Regions from separate parts of the Kytococcus schroeteri genome, predicted to be linked through region 1. Evidence: predicted binding sites of a transcription regulator. Region 1 holds the regulator's gene; the other holds the start of a gene.
What was found. The regulator HrcA, encoded in region 1, represses chaperone genes, less so after heat shock. The targets are predictions, from matches to a motif close to TTNGCACTCGNNNNNNNCGAGTGCNAA.
Positions count from the first base shown of each region.

Region 2: groL (chaperonin GroEL) is a predicted target of HrcA. The motif match lies at 5,008-5,034, and genes of this name have one in related genera.

Region 1 is NZ_JBHLVH010000004.1:22,410-30,021, forward strand. Features, by position in the region: gene ACFFHC_RS01840 (OmpA family protein) at 1-380, shown strand, start outside; gene ACFFHC_RS01845 (16S rRNA (uracil(1498)-N(3))-methyltransferase) at 382-1,146, opposite strand; gene dnaJ (molecular chaperone DnaJ) at 1,146-2,273, opposite strand; gene hrcA (heat-inducible transcriptional repressor HrcA) at 2,341-3,366, opposite strand; gene ACFFHC_RS01860 (DUF3097 family protein) at 3,503-4,369, shown strand; gene ACFFHC_RS01865 (DUF4870 domain-containing protein) at 4,457-5,020, shown strand; gene hemW (radical SAM family heme chaperone HemW) at 5,113-6,345, opposite strand; gene ACFFHC_RS01875 (GNAT family N-acetyltransferase) at 6,408-6,689, shown strand; gene ACFFHC_RS01880 (hypothetical protein) at 6,924-7,100, shown strand; gene trmB (tRNA (guanosine(46)-N7)-methyltransferase TrmB) at 7,133-7,612, opposite strand, start outside.
Region 2 is NZ_JBHLVH010000027.1:137,165-144,776, reverse strand. Features, by position in the region: gene ACFFHC_RS10900 (SGNH/GDSL hydrolase family protein) at 1-561, opposite strand, end outside; gene ACFFHC_RS10895 (uracil-DNA glycosylase) at 558-1,247, opposite strand; gene ACFFHC_RS10890 (DUF3263 domain-containing protein) at 1,520-1,807, shown strand; gene ACFFHC_RS10885 (hypothetical protein) at 1,864-2,841, shown strand; gene ACFFHC_RS10880 (DNA-3-methyladenine glycosylase I) at 2,844-3,467, opposite strand; gene ACFFHC_RS10875 (alpha-ketoglutarate-dependent dioxygenase AlkB family protein) at 3,464-4,147, opposite strand; gene ACFFHC_RS10870 (HAD-IA family hydrolase) at 4,149-4,889, opposite strand; gene groL (chaperonin GroEL) at 5,224-6,861, shown strand; gene ACFFHC_RS10860 (tetratricopeptide repeat protein) at 7,024-7,612, shown strand, end outside.

The sequences.
Region 1 (7,612 bases):
CGCTGGACGACCACACCACCGACGGGGCCGAGGAGGTCATCTCCCTGGACACCGACGTGCTCTTCGCCTACGGCAAGGCGAACCTGCCGGCGACCTTCGCCGACCGGGCCGCGGAGCTGGTGACCGACGTGCCGAAGGGCGCCACGGTCGAGGTGGGCGGCCACACCGACTCGATCGGCGCGGACGACTTCAACCAGAAGCTGTCCGAGCGCCGTGCCGATGCCGTGGCCAAGGCCCTCAAGGCGGCCCGACCCGACCTCTCACTCGAGGTGGAGGGGTACGGTGAGAAGCAGCCCGTGGCCCCCAACGAGTCCGCCGGCAAGGACGACCCGGAGGGCCGGGCCAAGAACCGCCGCGTGGAGATCCGCTACGGCCACTGAGTCAGTCCCACCGCAGCGCACCGCACAGCAGCGCCAGGGCCACCGGCCCGGCGCTGCTCGTGCGCAGCACGTGGGGGCCGAGCACCACCGGCACTCCCCCGGCGTCGGTGAGGGCCTCGAGCTCCTGCGGGCTGATCCCGCCCTCGGGACCGATGACCACGCGCACCAGCGAGGGCGTCTCGCGGCCCTCGAGCAGGCCGCCCAGGGTCGGCAGCAGCCCGTCGGTGGCCACCTCGTGCAGCACGAGGGTGAGCTCGCTGGCCCCGCCACCGACCCGCACCCGCTCGACGAGCCCGGCGGTGTCCACCATCGGCTCCACCGGGGCCTCCCACAGGCGGCGGGACTGCTTGGTGGCCGCACGCACCACCTGCTGCCACTTCACCCGGCCCTTCTCGGCCTTGGGGCCCGCCCACCGGCTGATGCTGCGGTCGGCCTGCCAGGGCACCACGGCGTCCACGCCGATCTCCACGCTGGTCTCCAGCGACTGCTCGGCCCGGCCGGCCTTGGCCAGCGCCTGCACGAGCTCCAACCGGGGGCGGCCGGTCGGCTCGGTGAGCTCCTCCAGGACCTCCAGCTCCAGGGTGGACTTCGTGGTGCCGGTGACGCGCCCGCGCACCCCGGCACCGGCGCCGTCGGCCAGGAGCACCTCCTCGCCCACGGCGATGCGCTGCACCGTGGCGGCGTGGCGCCCCTCGTCCCCGGAGAGCGTGAGGGACTCCCCCACCCCGGCCAAGGGGCCGTCGGCGAGGAAGAGCGGCAGCGTCATCAGCGGCCCGAGAACGCGTCGCGCAGGCGCCCGAAGAAGCCGCCCTGCTCGGACACCGACGTGATCGTGCCGGTCGCCTGCTCCTCGCCGCGCAGCCGGGCCAGCTCGTGGAGCAGCTCCTTCTGCCGGGAGTCCAGGCGCGTGGGCGTCACCACCTGGGCGTGCACGTGCACGTCGCCGCGCCCCTCCCGACGCAGGTGGCCCACGCCCAGCCCGCGCAGCGTGAACACGGCCCCGTGCTGGGTGCCGGCGGGGACCTCCACCTGCTCGGTGCCGTCGAAGGTCTCCACCGGGGTGCGCGTGCCCAGGGCCGCGGCCGTCATCGGCAGCTCCACCGAGCAGTGCAGGTCGTCACCCTCGCGGGTCCAGGTCGCGTCGGGCTCCACGTTCACCTCGACGTAGAGGCTCCCCGCCGGCCCGCCGCCGGGGCCCACCTCGCCCTGGCCGGCCAGCTGGATGCGGGTGCCGGTGTCCACGCCCGCAGGCACCTTGACCTTGAGCGTGCGGCGCTCGCGCACGCGGCCGTCGCCGTGGCAGTCGGTGCACGGCTCCACGATGACCTCACCGGTGGCCTGGCAGGTGCCGCACGGCCGGGTGGTCATCACCTGGCCGAGGAAGGAGCGCTGCACCTGCTGCACGTGGCCCTGACCGTGGCACAGGTCGCAGGTGCGTGTGCCGGTGCCGGGGGCGCAGCCGTCACCGCCGCAGACCGAGCACAGCACGGCGGTCTCCACTGTGAGGTCCTCGGTGTCGCCGAAGACCGCCGTGCGCAGCGGGACGTCCAGGCGCACCAGGGCGTCCTGCCCCGGCTGCTGGCGCGAGCGCGGTCCGGCCGCCCCGGCCTGGCCACCGAAGAAGGCGTCCATGATGTCGCTGAAGGTGAACGCTCCCCCGGCACCGCCGAACCCGGCCGTCGGGTCGCCGTAGGGGTCCTGGCCACGGTCGTAGGCGGCCTTCTTGGCGGCGTCGCCGAGCACGTCGTAGGCCTGGGCGACGGCCTTGAACTCGTCCTCGCGGCCGGGGGCCACGTCGGGGTGCAGCTGGCGCGCCTTGCGGCGGTAGGCCTTCTTGATCTCCTCCGCGCTGGCGTCGCGGGAAACTCCGAGGGTCTCGTAGTAGTCGTTCATGCGCTCTCCGCGCCGGGGTGTCCGGCGGCTGATGGTTCGGGGGCGGTGGTCTGGGACGTGCCGGTGCTCACCGGTGCTCGAGCACCTCGGACAGGTACGCGGCCACGGCGCGGACCGCCCCCATCGTGCCGGGGTAGTCCATGCGGGTGGGACCCAGGACGCCGAGGGAACCGACGCCCTCCTGCCCGTAGGTGCTGGCCACCACGGAGGTGGTCTGCAGGCCGCTGTGGTCGTGCTCGGTCCCGATGGAGACGGCCACGGCGGGGGTACGGCCGGTCGGCGCCTCGGTCGGGTCCGCGGACTGCAACAACCGCAACAGCACCACGTGTTCCTCCAAGGCGGAGATCACCGTCTCCAGCGACCCGCCGAAGTCCGTGGTGTTGCGCACCAGGCTCGAGGTGCCGGCCAGGGCCAGGCGCTCCTCGCGCTCCTCGGCCAGCGTTCCGGCGACCACCTGGCACAGCTCGGCGAGCGCCGGGTCGGCGGGCGACTCCTCAGTGGCGGCGGCCAGGGCGGCCCGGGCGTCCTCGAAGGTGCGGCCCGCCGCCGCGCCGTTGACCCGGTCGCGCAGGCGGCGCAGCTCCTCCGGGCCGGTGCCCTCGGGCAGGTCCACCAGGCGCTGCTCCACCCGGCCGCTGTCGGTGATGATCACCACCATGGTGCGCGGCCCCATCGGCACCAGCTCCACGTGCTGCAGTGCGGAACGGGTCAGGGAGGGGTACTGCACCACGGCCACCTGGCGGGTCAGGGCGGCCAGCAGCCGGACGGTGCGCTCCACGACGTCGTCGAGGTCCATGGGGTCGGCCAGGAAGTCGCGGATGGCGCGGCGCTCGGCCGGCGTGAGGCGGGGCACCTTGCTGATGGTGTCCACGAAGCGGCGGTACCCGGCGTCGGTGGGCACGCGCCCGGCGGAGGTGTGGGGTGCCTGGATGAGCCCCTCGGCCTCGAGGATGGCCATGTCGTTGCGGATGGTGGCCGCCGAGACCCCGATGCCGTGCCGCTCCAGCACGCTGCGCGAGCCCACGGGCTCGGAGGTGCGCACGTGGTCCTCCACGATGGCGCGCAGCACCTGCAGGCGGCGTTCCGAGGACATCGACTCCTCCTGACGGGTCTCGGCATCGGTCCGGTGACGGCGTGCGCGGACCTCCGGCCCGGGGCCGCTGGCACTCCGGCACACCAAGTGCCAGTCTACGCCGCCCGGGCAGACCGGCGCCGTACCCTCTGCCCCCATGGACAGGTACGGATCGGACGTGTTGGCCGGCGACTGGAAGCGTCCCCCGCGCGGGCGCAGCCGCGAGGTCGAGGCGGTGCCCGGCACGGTCGTGGAGGACGTGACCACCGGGTGGGTGGGCGCCGTGGTCTCGGTGGAGAAGGCGGGCGGCGAGCACGTGGTGCACCCGGAGGACGGGCGCGGCCGCACCAAGGCCTTCCCCCTGGGCCCGGGCTTCTGGATCGACGGGCAGCCGGTCACCCTGGTGGCCCCGAGGGCGGCTGCGCGCGCGACCGCGCCCGCGCGGACCCGCAGCGGAAGCCGCGCCGTCGCCGATGCCCCGGCACGGGTGGCGGTCGGATCGCGCATCTTCGTGGAGGGACGGCACGACGCCGAGCTCGTGGAGAAGGTGTGGGGTGACGACCTGCGCGTGGAGGGCGTGGTGGTGGAGATGCTCGACGGCGTGGACGACCTGCGTGCCGTCATCGAGGAGTTCCGACCCACCGCCGACCGCCGGATGGGGGTGCTGGTGGACCACCTCGTGCCCGGCACCAAGGAGTGGCGCGTGGTGGAGGAGGCACGGGCCACCCCGCGCTACGCCCGCCACGTGAAGATCGTGGGCCACCCGTACGTGGACGTGTGGCAGTCCGTGCGCCCCCAGCAGCTCGGGTGGACGCAGTGGCCCGTGATCCCCAAGGGCACCTCGTGGAAGCACGGCATCCTCGCCGAGCTGGGGTGGCCGCACGCCACACAGGCCGACGTGGCGCGCGGGTGGAAGCGCATCCTGGCCACCGTGGACGACTACACCGACCTCGAGCCCGAGCTGCTGGGGCGGGTGGAGGAGCTCATCGACTTCGTCACCGTGGGCGAGGTGCCGCTGGGCTGATCCCCCGCCCGGGGAAGGTCACGGTGGTCCACAGATCCGCCTGCGGGAGGGGCGCCGCCCGCGGCCGGATATGGTCATGCTGGGGGCATGACCACACCACCCCCTCCCCCGAACGGGAGCACCGGCCCGTCGTACTCCTCGGCAGACTCCTCGGCCCTGTCCGGTGGCAGCACCCCGGACGACACCTTCGCCGGCGGCGGACCCCGGCAGGGCGGCCCCGGTCAGCCCGGCGCGAGCGGCCCCGGCTGGAACGGGACGCATGCCGCCGCCGGCCAGAAGTCCGACTCCGACCGCCTCGTGGCCATGTTCTGCCACCTGTCCGGCATCATCTCGTGGGTGCTGTCCGGTGGCCTCCTGCCCTTCGTCGGGCCGCTCATCGTGTGGCTGGTGTACAAGGACCGCGACCCCTTCGTGCGCCGCGCCGCCGCCGGGTCGTTCAACTTCCACGTCGTGGCCACCATCGTCTTCGTCACGCTCGGGTTCGGCCTCTTCGTGGTGGCGCCTCTCACCTTCGGCCTGGCCCTGTTCCTCCTGGTCCCGCTCGCTCTCCTCGCCACCGGCATCTATCTCTGGTGGACCATCAGCGCCACACTCAAGGCCAACCACGGGGAGCCGTACCGCTACCCCGTCGAGATCAAGATCCTGGACTGACGCACCGGTTCCCCACGCCGCGGGGCGGTCGACCACCCGGTCGGCCGCCCCGCGGCGTTCCCATATGGGGGCCCGAGGCGCCCGATCACTCCTCAGAGGCCGAGCAGCCCCCAGGTCACGCGGTCGGCGAGCAACCGGCCCCGACGGGTGAGGACCAACCGCCGGTCGCGCACTGCGGGCACGCCCTCGAGCAGCCCCGCGGCCACGAGACCGGCCACCGCCTGCCGCCCGGCGTCGGGCACGTCCTCCACGGGCAGCCCCTCCCGGCGGCGGATGCCGAGCATCACCCGCTCCTCGGTCACCTGCTCGGGTGTGAGCACCTCCCGCGCCTCAGCCGGGGAACCGGACGCCAGGCGCTGGGCCCAGGCGCGCGGGTGCTTGACGTTCCAGAACCGGGTACCGCCCACGTGGCTGTGCGCCCCGGGCCCCACGCCCCACCAGTGCCCGCCGTCCCAGTAGTGCTCGTTGTGGCGGCACCGCCCGCGCTCGGTGCGCGCCCAGTTGGAGAGCTCGTACCAGGCGTACCCGGCACCGGTGAGCAGGTCGTCGGCCAGCTCGTACTTGTCGGCCTGGTCGTCCTCGCTGGGCCGGGGCAGCTCCCCGCGCGCCACCCGGCGGTGCAGGGCGGTCCCCTCCTCGATGGTGAGGGCGTAGGCCGAGACGTGGTCGGGCCGCAGCGCCAGGGCCGCCTCCACGCTGGTGCGCCAGTCGGCCAGTGACTCGCCCGGCGTGCCGTGGATGAGGTCCACCGACACCGCCAGGTCGGCGGACTGCGCGGCGGCCACCGCGCGCTCCACGTTGCGCGGGTCGTGGGTGCGGTCGAGCGTGGCGAGCACGTGCGGCACGGCGGACTGCATGCCCACCGACAGCCGCGTGTACCCGGCACGGGCCAGGGCGGTGGTGAACGCCTCGTCCACCTGGTCGGGATTGGCCTCGGTGGTCACCTCCCAGTCCGGCGCCGCCTCGAAGCGCTGCCGCACCACCCCCAGCGCGCGGCCGAGGTCATCGGCTCCCAGCAGCGAGGGGGTGCCGCCGCCCACGAACACGGTGTCCACCACCGGCGGCGCGCCCCCGTCGGCGGTGAGCACGTCGACGGCCAGGTCGAGCTCGGCGGCCACACCGTCCACCCACGTGGCCAGCGAGGCACCCGTCGCATCGCCCAGCTCGGTGAGCGTGTAGGTGTTGAAGTCGCAGTACCCGCAGCGCACCGAGCAGTACGGCACGTGCAGGTAGAGCGAGAAGGTGCCGCCCCGCATCGCGGAGAGGGAGGCGGCGGGCAGGCGGCCGTCGTGCGGCGCGGGGTCACCGTCGGGGAGCTGTGGCACGCGGTGATTCTCCCAGCCGAAAAGCGGTGGCTCCCCCGGTGGCCGCCGCGTAGCGTCCCCGCATGACCTCCACCCCGCAGCGGCGCCCGGCCACCGCGGCCGAGGTCGGCGGCAGGGTGGTCGCCTCGGCCACCTGCCAGCGGTCCGCCTCGTGGTGGTGGGGACAGGTGCTGCCGACAGCCGGAATCGCCGGGGTCAAGGTGGCACCGGAGCACCGCGGCCAGGGGCTCGCGGCCCGTCTGGTGCGCACCCTCACCGACGAGGCTCGCGGCTGGGGCGCCGTGGTCTCCACCCTGAAGCCACCGCCCCGGGTGCCTACCGCTCGCTGGGCCACGAGGTGGTGACCACCTACGACGACGAGACCGAGGTGCCGCTGGCGGCCCTCGCTGGCATCGCGCCGAGGCACGCGACGCTGCGGCGCGCCCCCCGCCGACCTGCCCGTCGTCGTCGACACCTACGAGGCCTGGGCCCTCGAGCACAACGGTCCCCTCACCCGCCGCGGCCCCCTCTTCCCCGGCGGCGAGGCGGCGTTCACCGGGGGCCAGTAAACGCTCGCCCAGCGCGATGGGCAGGCCACCGTGGAGCAGCTCGAGGGCAGGGAGCCGACGGTGCGCTTCACGTCCCATGGTTTCGCGGCGGTGTGGAGCGGCAGCCAGACCCTGGGTGCGGCCCGCCAGGCCGGGCTCGCCGACGGTGAGGACGACTTCTGGCAGCTCTTCGGCGGCAGCCAGGTGCACGTGCGCGACTCCTTCTGAGGCGCACACTCCCCCCCCGCCCGGTCAGGACCTCAGACCCGACGGCCCACCACGTCACGCACGGTGCGGTCCACCCCCAGGCCCTTGCGCTCGAAGCGCGTGAGCGGCCGCTCGTCGAACCGCGGCGCGAACCCACCCCGGTCCGCCCCCGCCGGGTCCTCCGGCGAGGGACGCTCCCCGGCGTACGGGTTCTCCAGGCCCTCGCAGGCCTCCACCACGTCACGCATCCACCACGCGTAGTCCGCCCAGTCGGTGGCCAGGCGCCACACACCGCCCGGCTGCAGGGTGCGCACCACGTCGTCGGCCAGGGCCGGGCTCACCAGGCGGCGCTTGTGGTGCTTGGCCTTGGGCCAGGGGTCGGGGAAGAAGGTCCACACCTCGGCCAGCGAGCCGGGCTGGAACATCGTGGCGAACGCGCGCGCGGCGTCGACCTCCATGACCCGCACGTTCTCGAGCCCGGCGTGCGCCAGCTGGCTGACGATCTGCGCGGCCCCGGGGTGCCACACCTCGAT
Region 2 (7,612 bases), on a different contig from region 1:
GCGGCCGGCGATGCTCACCAGGTGGGCGATGTACTGGCCCACCCGGCCGCGCGTGGCCGAGATGAGCGGCGCCCCGGCCGGGTCGGTGGGGGTGGCCAGCAGCACGTCGGCCGCCGCGGCCCGCAGGCGGATGACGGCCCGCTCCAGCTCGCGGGCCAGGGCGTCGGTGTCGGCACGGGGGCGCAGGATGTCGTTGCCGCCGCCCACGATGCTCACGAGCACGGGTGCGTCCGGGCGCTCGGCGCGGGCCTGCTCCACCAGGCGCAGGGCGGCCTCGGTCTGCGGGCCCGCCACGTCGGCCAGCTTGCGGCCGCGCACGGCGAGGTTCGCGTAGCGGAAGCGCGGGGTGCTGCTGCCGGCGGGCGGCGCCGGGGCGGTGGTGGCCAGCAGCGTGGCGAGGCGGTCCGCCCAGCCACCGAACTCGCCGACCGCGGGGGCCTCGTCGTCGCACATGCCCTCGGTGAACGAGTCGCCCAGGGCGACGTACGTGGCCCACGGACGCGGCGTGCTGGCCAGGTGCTGCAGCGGGCCGGGGACGGTGTGCAGGGGGTGGGTGCTCACGGCAGGCTCCAGTCCACGGGGTCGGCGCCCTGCTCGGCGAGCAGCGCGTTGGTGCGGGTGAACGGGCGGGAGCCGAAGAAGCCCCGGCTCGCGCTCAACGGGGAGGGGTGTGGGGACTCGACGCACGGCATCGGGGCAAGGTGGGGCGCCAGGTTGCGGGCGTCGCGGCCCCAGAGGATGGCCGCCATGGGCTGGCCGTCGCGGGCGCGCTCGGCCAGGGCGCGGATGGCCAGCTCGGTGACCTGCTCCCAGCCGCGGCCGCGGTGCGACCCCGCCTCGCCTGGCTGCACGGTGAGGCAGCGGTTGAGCAGTAGCACGCCCTGGTGGAACCACGGGGAGAGGTCGCCGCGGGTGGGGCGCTCGCAGCCGGTGTCGTCCACGAGCTCGGTGAAGATGTTGGCCAGGCTGCGGGGCACGGGCTGCACCTCGGGGGCCACGGAGAAGCTCAGCCCCACGGCGTGCCCGGGGGTGGGGTACGGGTCCTGGCCCACCACCAGCACGCGCACCCGGTCCAGCGGCAGGGAGAAGGCGCGCAGCACGTTCTCGCCGGCCGGGAGGTAGCCCCGGCCGGCGGCGATCTCCTCGCGGAGGAAGACGCCCAGCCCGGCGAGGGTCTCGGCGGCGGGTTCGAGCGCCGGCACCCAGGACTCGTGGACCCTGCCGGCGAAGGTGGGGGCGTCGTTCACGCGGGCCACGGTACGTCGTGCCGCCGGGGCCGGTTCCGCACCGGTGCTGATCTCGTCCTGCCACCGGTCCGAACTCCGCACCGGTGCGCAAGTCGACTGTCGAGATCCGCACCGGTGCGGGTCTGGGAGAGGTGGGCAGTCGAGATCCGCACCGGTGCGGGTCTGGGTCCGGCGATGGGTGGTCGACGGCCTCGTGTGAGGGCCCACCCTGGCGCGGGCGGACGCCCCGCGGGCGAATCACACGCATGTGGTTCGCCGGTAGACTGGCCCCCATGGGAGCAGTTGAGCAGACGACCGGGGCCGCGGGGGAGCTGTCCGCCCGGGACCGCGAGATCCTCGCCTTCGAGCGACAGGCCTGGCGCTACGCCGGCGCCAAGGAGCAGGAGATCCGCGAGCTGTTCGGCCTCACCACCACGCAGTACTACCAGCGCCTCAACCAGCTGCTGGACACCGAGGCCGCCCTGGCTGCGGACCCGCTGCTGGTCAAGCGCCTGCGCCGCCAGCGCGACGCCCGGCACAGCACCCGTCTGCAGGCGCGCACCCGCGCCCGCGGCCACTGACCGCCTCGGTGGGGGCGGAGCGCGCCGAGGGCGCGACGGGCCAGGAGCCCGAAGGCATGACGCAGGACCAGTCCGCGGCGGTCGGCGACGACGCGGCGGGGGCCACGGCCGAGGACGAGGCCACCGCCTACGAGGAGGCTGAGCGCTGGTCCACCGTGGTGCACGGGCACCACGTGGAGGGGCGCTTCCACAAGAGCTGGCCGGAGAAGAAGGCCTGGCTCGTCGTCGACGGCACGTGCGTGGGCCGGGCCGAGGACGACGGCGTGCTGCGGATCCGCGCCACCAGCGGCGCCCTGGCCAACGCCGGGTGGACGCTCGAGGAGCGCCGGGGCACCCCGTTCACCAGCGGCGCCACCCTCGAGGTGCGCCACGCCCGCGGGCGGCCCTACGACATGGACCTCGTGCCTGGCGCCGGAGCGGTCCCGGGGCCGTCCGCCATCGCCCGCACCGTGGGGCTCACACCGCCGGCCGGCAGCCGTGCCGAGCGCTTCCAGGCGCTCCGCTCCCGGCGCCCCCGGGTGGCGGCCGCCCGCTTCCTGGTGATGAAGCTCGGCTGGCTGGTCTGGCCGCTGCTCGTGCTGCTGTTCGGCCCGCTCGTCGACCGCATCATCGCGTGGCTGGAGCACTTCCTGCCGGACCTGCCGGACATCCCCTGGCCCCGCATCCCCTGGCCCGACATCCACTGGCCCCGGATCCCGTGGCCGGACCTACCCCGCATCCCGCGGCCCGACCTGCCGGACATCCCCTGGCCGGACCTGTCGTGGCTGTTCGCCTGGCTGGCGCCGCTGAAGCCGGTGATCCTGTGGGTGCTGGACCACGACAAGCTCATCTGGGGCGTCGTGCTCGGCCTGGTCCTGGCGCGCGGTGAGCTCAAGCGGCAGCGGGCCCGCGACGAGGCGGCGGAGGCCGAGCGCCGGGCCGAGCTGGCCCGGCTCGCCCGCGCGATGCGGGACGTGGCGCAGCGCGGCGGCGGAGCCCGCGTCACCCACGCCCTGCGCCAGCGGGCCGAGCAGGTCCAGCGCGGCGAGGACTGACCTCAGTCCGGCCAGAGGCCGCTGCACCCGCGCCTGTGGGACCCCAGCAGGTGGGTGTCCACCATCCCGACGGCCTCCATCAGCGCGTACATCGTCGTGGGCCCCACGAAGGCGAAGCCGCGCTGCTTGAGCGCCTTCGACAGCGCCACCGACTCCGCCGACCGCGTGGGCACCTCGGCCACCCGCAGCGGATGCGGGGTCTCGGCGGGCTGATGGGACCAGAGGAGGTCCACCAGCCCGCCGTCCTGTCGCAGCGCGAGGGTGGCCCGGGCGTTGCCGATGGTCGCCTCGATCTTGCGCCGGTTGCGCACGATGCGGTCGTCGGCCATGAGGCGCTCGACCTCGGCCGGGCCGAAGGCCGCCACCGCCTCGGCGTCGAACCCGGCGAAGGCCTCCCGGAAGGCGGGGCGCTTGCGCAGGATGGTGGCCCACGACAGGCCGGACTGGAAGGCCTCCAGGCTGAGCCGCTCGAACAGCCCGGTCTCGTCGCGCACCGGCAGGCCCCACTCGGTGTCGTAGTAGTGGCGCAGCAGGTCGCTGCCCTCGGCCCACGGCGTGCGGGCCAGCCCGTCGGCGCCCACCACCACCTCGGAGCCGGCCGGGACGGCGGGCCGACGGGCGCTCACCGCTGCATCCCCGTCACGCGCAGGGTGAGGTTCAGGCGCCCCGGCAGTCCCACCCGCTCCTGCTCGGCGGCCACGGGTCCCGGTGCGGTGCCCCCGTGGACGGCCGGCACCCCGTGGAAGGCGCGGCGGGCCGCCCCGCCGAAGACCACGAGGTCGCCTCCCTCCAGACGCAGGTCGGTCCACGGCCGGGTGCGGGTGGTGGTGTTGCCGAAGCGGAAGGTGCACGCGTCCCCCACCGAGAGGCTCACCACGGGGTCCTCGGTGCGTTCGTCGGCGTCGCGGTGCATCCCCATCGACGTGCCGGGTGCGTAGTGGTTGAGCAGCGCCGCGTCCGGGGCGGGACCGGGGTCCTCGTCCGCCCGCCGCCACCCGGTGGCCACGAGGGCGCGGTGGTACAGGCGCGTCATCCAGGCCGGCACGGGCAGCGGCACGGCGCCCGATGCGGGGTCGAGCGCCGCGTACCCCCGGGCCGTCCACACCCAGCCGAAGGGCACCATCGTCACGCGCATGCGTCCACCGTGGACCTCTGGGGCGTGCGCGGGCACCGGGCCGGCTGCCCAGTCGGCGTGGTGACGCACGAGCCAGCACTGCTGCTCGGCGGTGAGCCACCCCGGCACCCAGTGGCAGCCCGGGGACACCTCCTGCGCGGGGCGGGGGAGCAGCTCGTCGCCGAAGAGCACGTCAGGCGGTGGGGGCGGGTCCGTCGTGCGTCGCGTCGGCGTGGGCGGCCCCATCGAGCACCCCGGTGGACTCCAGCACCTCGCGGAAGGCCTCGACGCCCTGGGTGAAGTGGTACTGCCGCGCCCGGATGCCGATGGCGGCCGCCCCCTCGACGTTGTCCGCGCGGTCGTCCACGAAGACCACCTCGCCCGGCTCCACCGGGTGCCCGGCTTCGGCCTCGGCGCGCAGGATCGCCCGGAAGAAGTCCGGCTCCGGCTTGGCCACGCCCAGGCGCGAGGAGGTGTAGACCTCGTCGGCCAGGTCGGCGAAGGCGCCGCTGTCGGTGAGCCAGGCCGCGCGATGCGGCTGCTGGTTGGTGGCCATGGCCACGCGCACCCCGCCCTGGCGGGCGGTGGCCACCATCGCCCGCTCCTCGGCCAGCGGCTCGGTGCGGTGCCACAGGCGGGCCACCTGCTCGGCGTCGGTGGAGTTGCCGTGGCCCTCCAGGATGCCGGCGATGGTCTCCGGGAAGGTCAGGTCGGTCTCCTGCCCGGTGAGCAGGAACACCTCGGCCACGAAGACCTCGTCGAGCACGGCCTGGGCGCGGCCCCACAGCGCGGGGTCGTCGGCCACGCGGTCGGCCGGGGCGCCCCACCCGGTGGCCAGGAGGGTGATGGCCTCGTCCTTCCAGCCGTCGGGCATGCGCTGGATCACGGCATCGGCGTCGAGCAGGAGGAGGCGCACGGCGTCAGGAGTCGGCATGGGGCGATCCTCCCACTGATCGGCCGTGCGGCCGAGTCGCGCGGGCGTGCCGGGCGGGGCGGCAGGAGGCCCGCGCCCCGCGCTTTGCGCTCTCCGGGGGCGAGTGCCAGAATCGCACTTGGCACTCGGCGGCTCCGAGTGACAGGTCGCAGGGCCAGCAGGACGAGGAGAGTGCCCCCGTCCGGCCCGGCCGGTCGCCACGGAGCCGACCCGGGTGAAAGACACCGACCACAGGTCGAGGGGTCGATGCCGGGCGGTCCGCACCGCGCGGGGCGACCCCGTCCGTCGCGGGCGACCGGTGGTCATCCGCTACGCGTGTGGGAGGAAACCACCGATGGCCAAGACCATTGCGTTCAACGAGGAGGCCCGTCGCGGCCTCGAGCGCGGCATGAACACCCTTGCCGACGCCGTGAAGGTGACGCTCGGCCCCAAGGGCCGCAACGTCGTGCTGGAGAAGAAGTGGGGCGCCCCCACCATCACCAACGACGGTGTGTCCATCGCCAAGGAGATCGAGCTCGACGAGCCGTACGAGCACATCGGCGCCGAGCTGGTCAAGGAGGTCGCCAAGAAGACCGACGACGTCGCGGGTGACGGCACCACCACCGCCACCGTGCTGGCCCAGGCCATGGTCCGCGAGGGCCTGCGCAACGTGGCCGCCGGCGCCAACCCGATGGGCCTGAAGCGCGGCATCGAGAAGGCCACCCAGGCCGTCTCCGACGAGTTGCTCGCCATGGCCAAGGAGATCGACACCAAGGACCAGATCGCGTCCACCGCGTCCATCTCCGCCGCCGACCCCGAGATCGGTCAGGTCATCGCAGAGGCGATGGACAAGGTCGGCAAGGAGGGCGTCATCACGGTCGAGGAGAGCAACACCTTCGGCATCGACCTCGAGCTGACCGAGGGCATGCGCTTCGACAAGGGCTACATCTCGCCCTACTTCGTCACCGACACCGAGCGCATGGAGGCGGTCTTCGAGGACCCCTACATCCTGCTGGTGAACTCCAAGATCGGCGCCATCAAGGACCTGCTGCCGCTGCTGGAGAAGGTCATGCAGTCCGGCAAGCCGCTGGTGATCATCGCCGAGGACGTCGAGGCCGAGGCCCTGGCCACGCTGATCGTCAACAAGGTGCGCGGCAACTTCAAGTCCGTCGCCGTGAAGTCCCCGGGCTTCGGTGACCGCCGCAAGGCGATGCTGGGCGACATGGCCATCCTCACCGGCGGTCAGGTCATCTCCGAGGAGGTCGGCCTGACCCTGGAGAACGCCGAGCTCGACATGCTGGGCACCGCCCGCAAGGTCGTCGTCACCAAGGACGAGACCACCATCGTGGACGGCGCTGGCGACGACGCCCAGGTGCAGGGTCGCGTGAAGCAGATCCGCGCCGAGATCGAGAACTCCGACTCGGACTACGACCGCGAGAAGCTGCAGGAGCGCCTCGCCAAGCTGGCCGGTGGCGTGGCCGTCATCAAGGCCGGCGCGGCCACCGAGGTGGAGCTCAAGGAGCGCAAGCACCGCATCGAGGACGCCGTGCGCAACGCCAAGGCCGCCGTGGAGGAGGGCATCGTCGCCGGTGGTGGCGTGGCCCTGCTGCAGGCCGCCACGAAGGCGTTCGAGGGCCTGTCCCTCGAGGGCGACGAGGCCACCGGTGCCGAGATCGTCCGCGTGGCCTCCAGCGCCCCGCTGAAGCAGATCGCCGTGAACGCCGGCCTCGAGGGCGGCGTCGTGGCGGAGAAGGTCCGCTCCCTGAAGCCGGGCGAGGGCCTCAACGCCGCTACCGGTGAGTACGTCGACATGATCGCCGAGGGCATCATCGACCCGGCCAAGGTGACCCGTTCCGCGCTGCAGAACGCCGCCTCCATCGCCGCGCTCTTCCTCACCACCGAGGCGATCGTGGCCGAGAAGCCGGACAACAACAAGGCCGCTGCCGGCGCCGACATGGGCGACATGGGTGGCATGGGCGGCATGGGCTTCTGATCCCACCGGCTGCCGGGCCCCGCGCCCGCGGCTGACGACGGGCGGTTCCTCCTGCGGGAGGGGCCGCCCGTCGGCGTGCGGGAGCGGTGGCGAGCGGCGCCGGGCGCACGGTCCACCACCGGGATGAGGGGTGGCCGGCGGTAGTGGTGCGAATCTCGCCCCATGGACCCGATGGACATGCGCACCTGCGAGCAGCTCATGGCCCAGCACCGGTTCGCCGAGCTCGAGCAGCTCCTGGACCGTCTGGCCCCCACCCACGCCCACGACCCCCTGTTCCACGTCACCTCCGCCTGGCACCTCCGCGCGACCCAGCAGCCGCGGGAGGCCGAGGAGGCCGCGCGCCGGGCCGTGGCCCTGGACCCCCAGGGGGTGAACCCGCTGCGCTGCTTGGCCGAGACGCTCCTGCAGAACCGGCAGTGGTCCGCGGCCCGGGTGGCGCTGGACGACCTGCACCGGGTGCGGCCGGACTGGTCGCCGGTGCACCAGATGTACGCCTATGCGCTGCGGGGCCTGGGTGACCTGGGCAACGCGCGACGTGCCGGCATCGAGGCGGTGCGGCTCGACGGGGCCGACCCCGCGGCGCACCTGGCCCTGGGGCGTGCGGTCTCCGTGGTGGACCCCGCCCTGGCCGAGCGGGCCTACCGCGAGGTGCTGGCCCGGGACCCGGAGCACGCGCAGGCGCGGCAGGGCCTCGAGCGGGAGCAGGAGTACCTGCGGCCGACCGGTCCGGGCGTGGATGGCGACCCGCGGC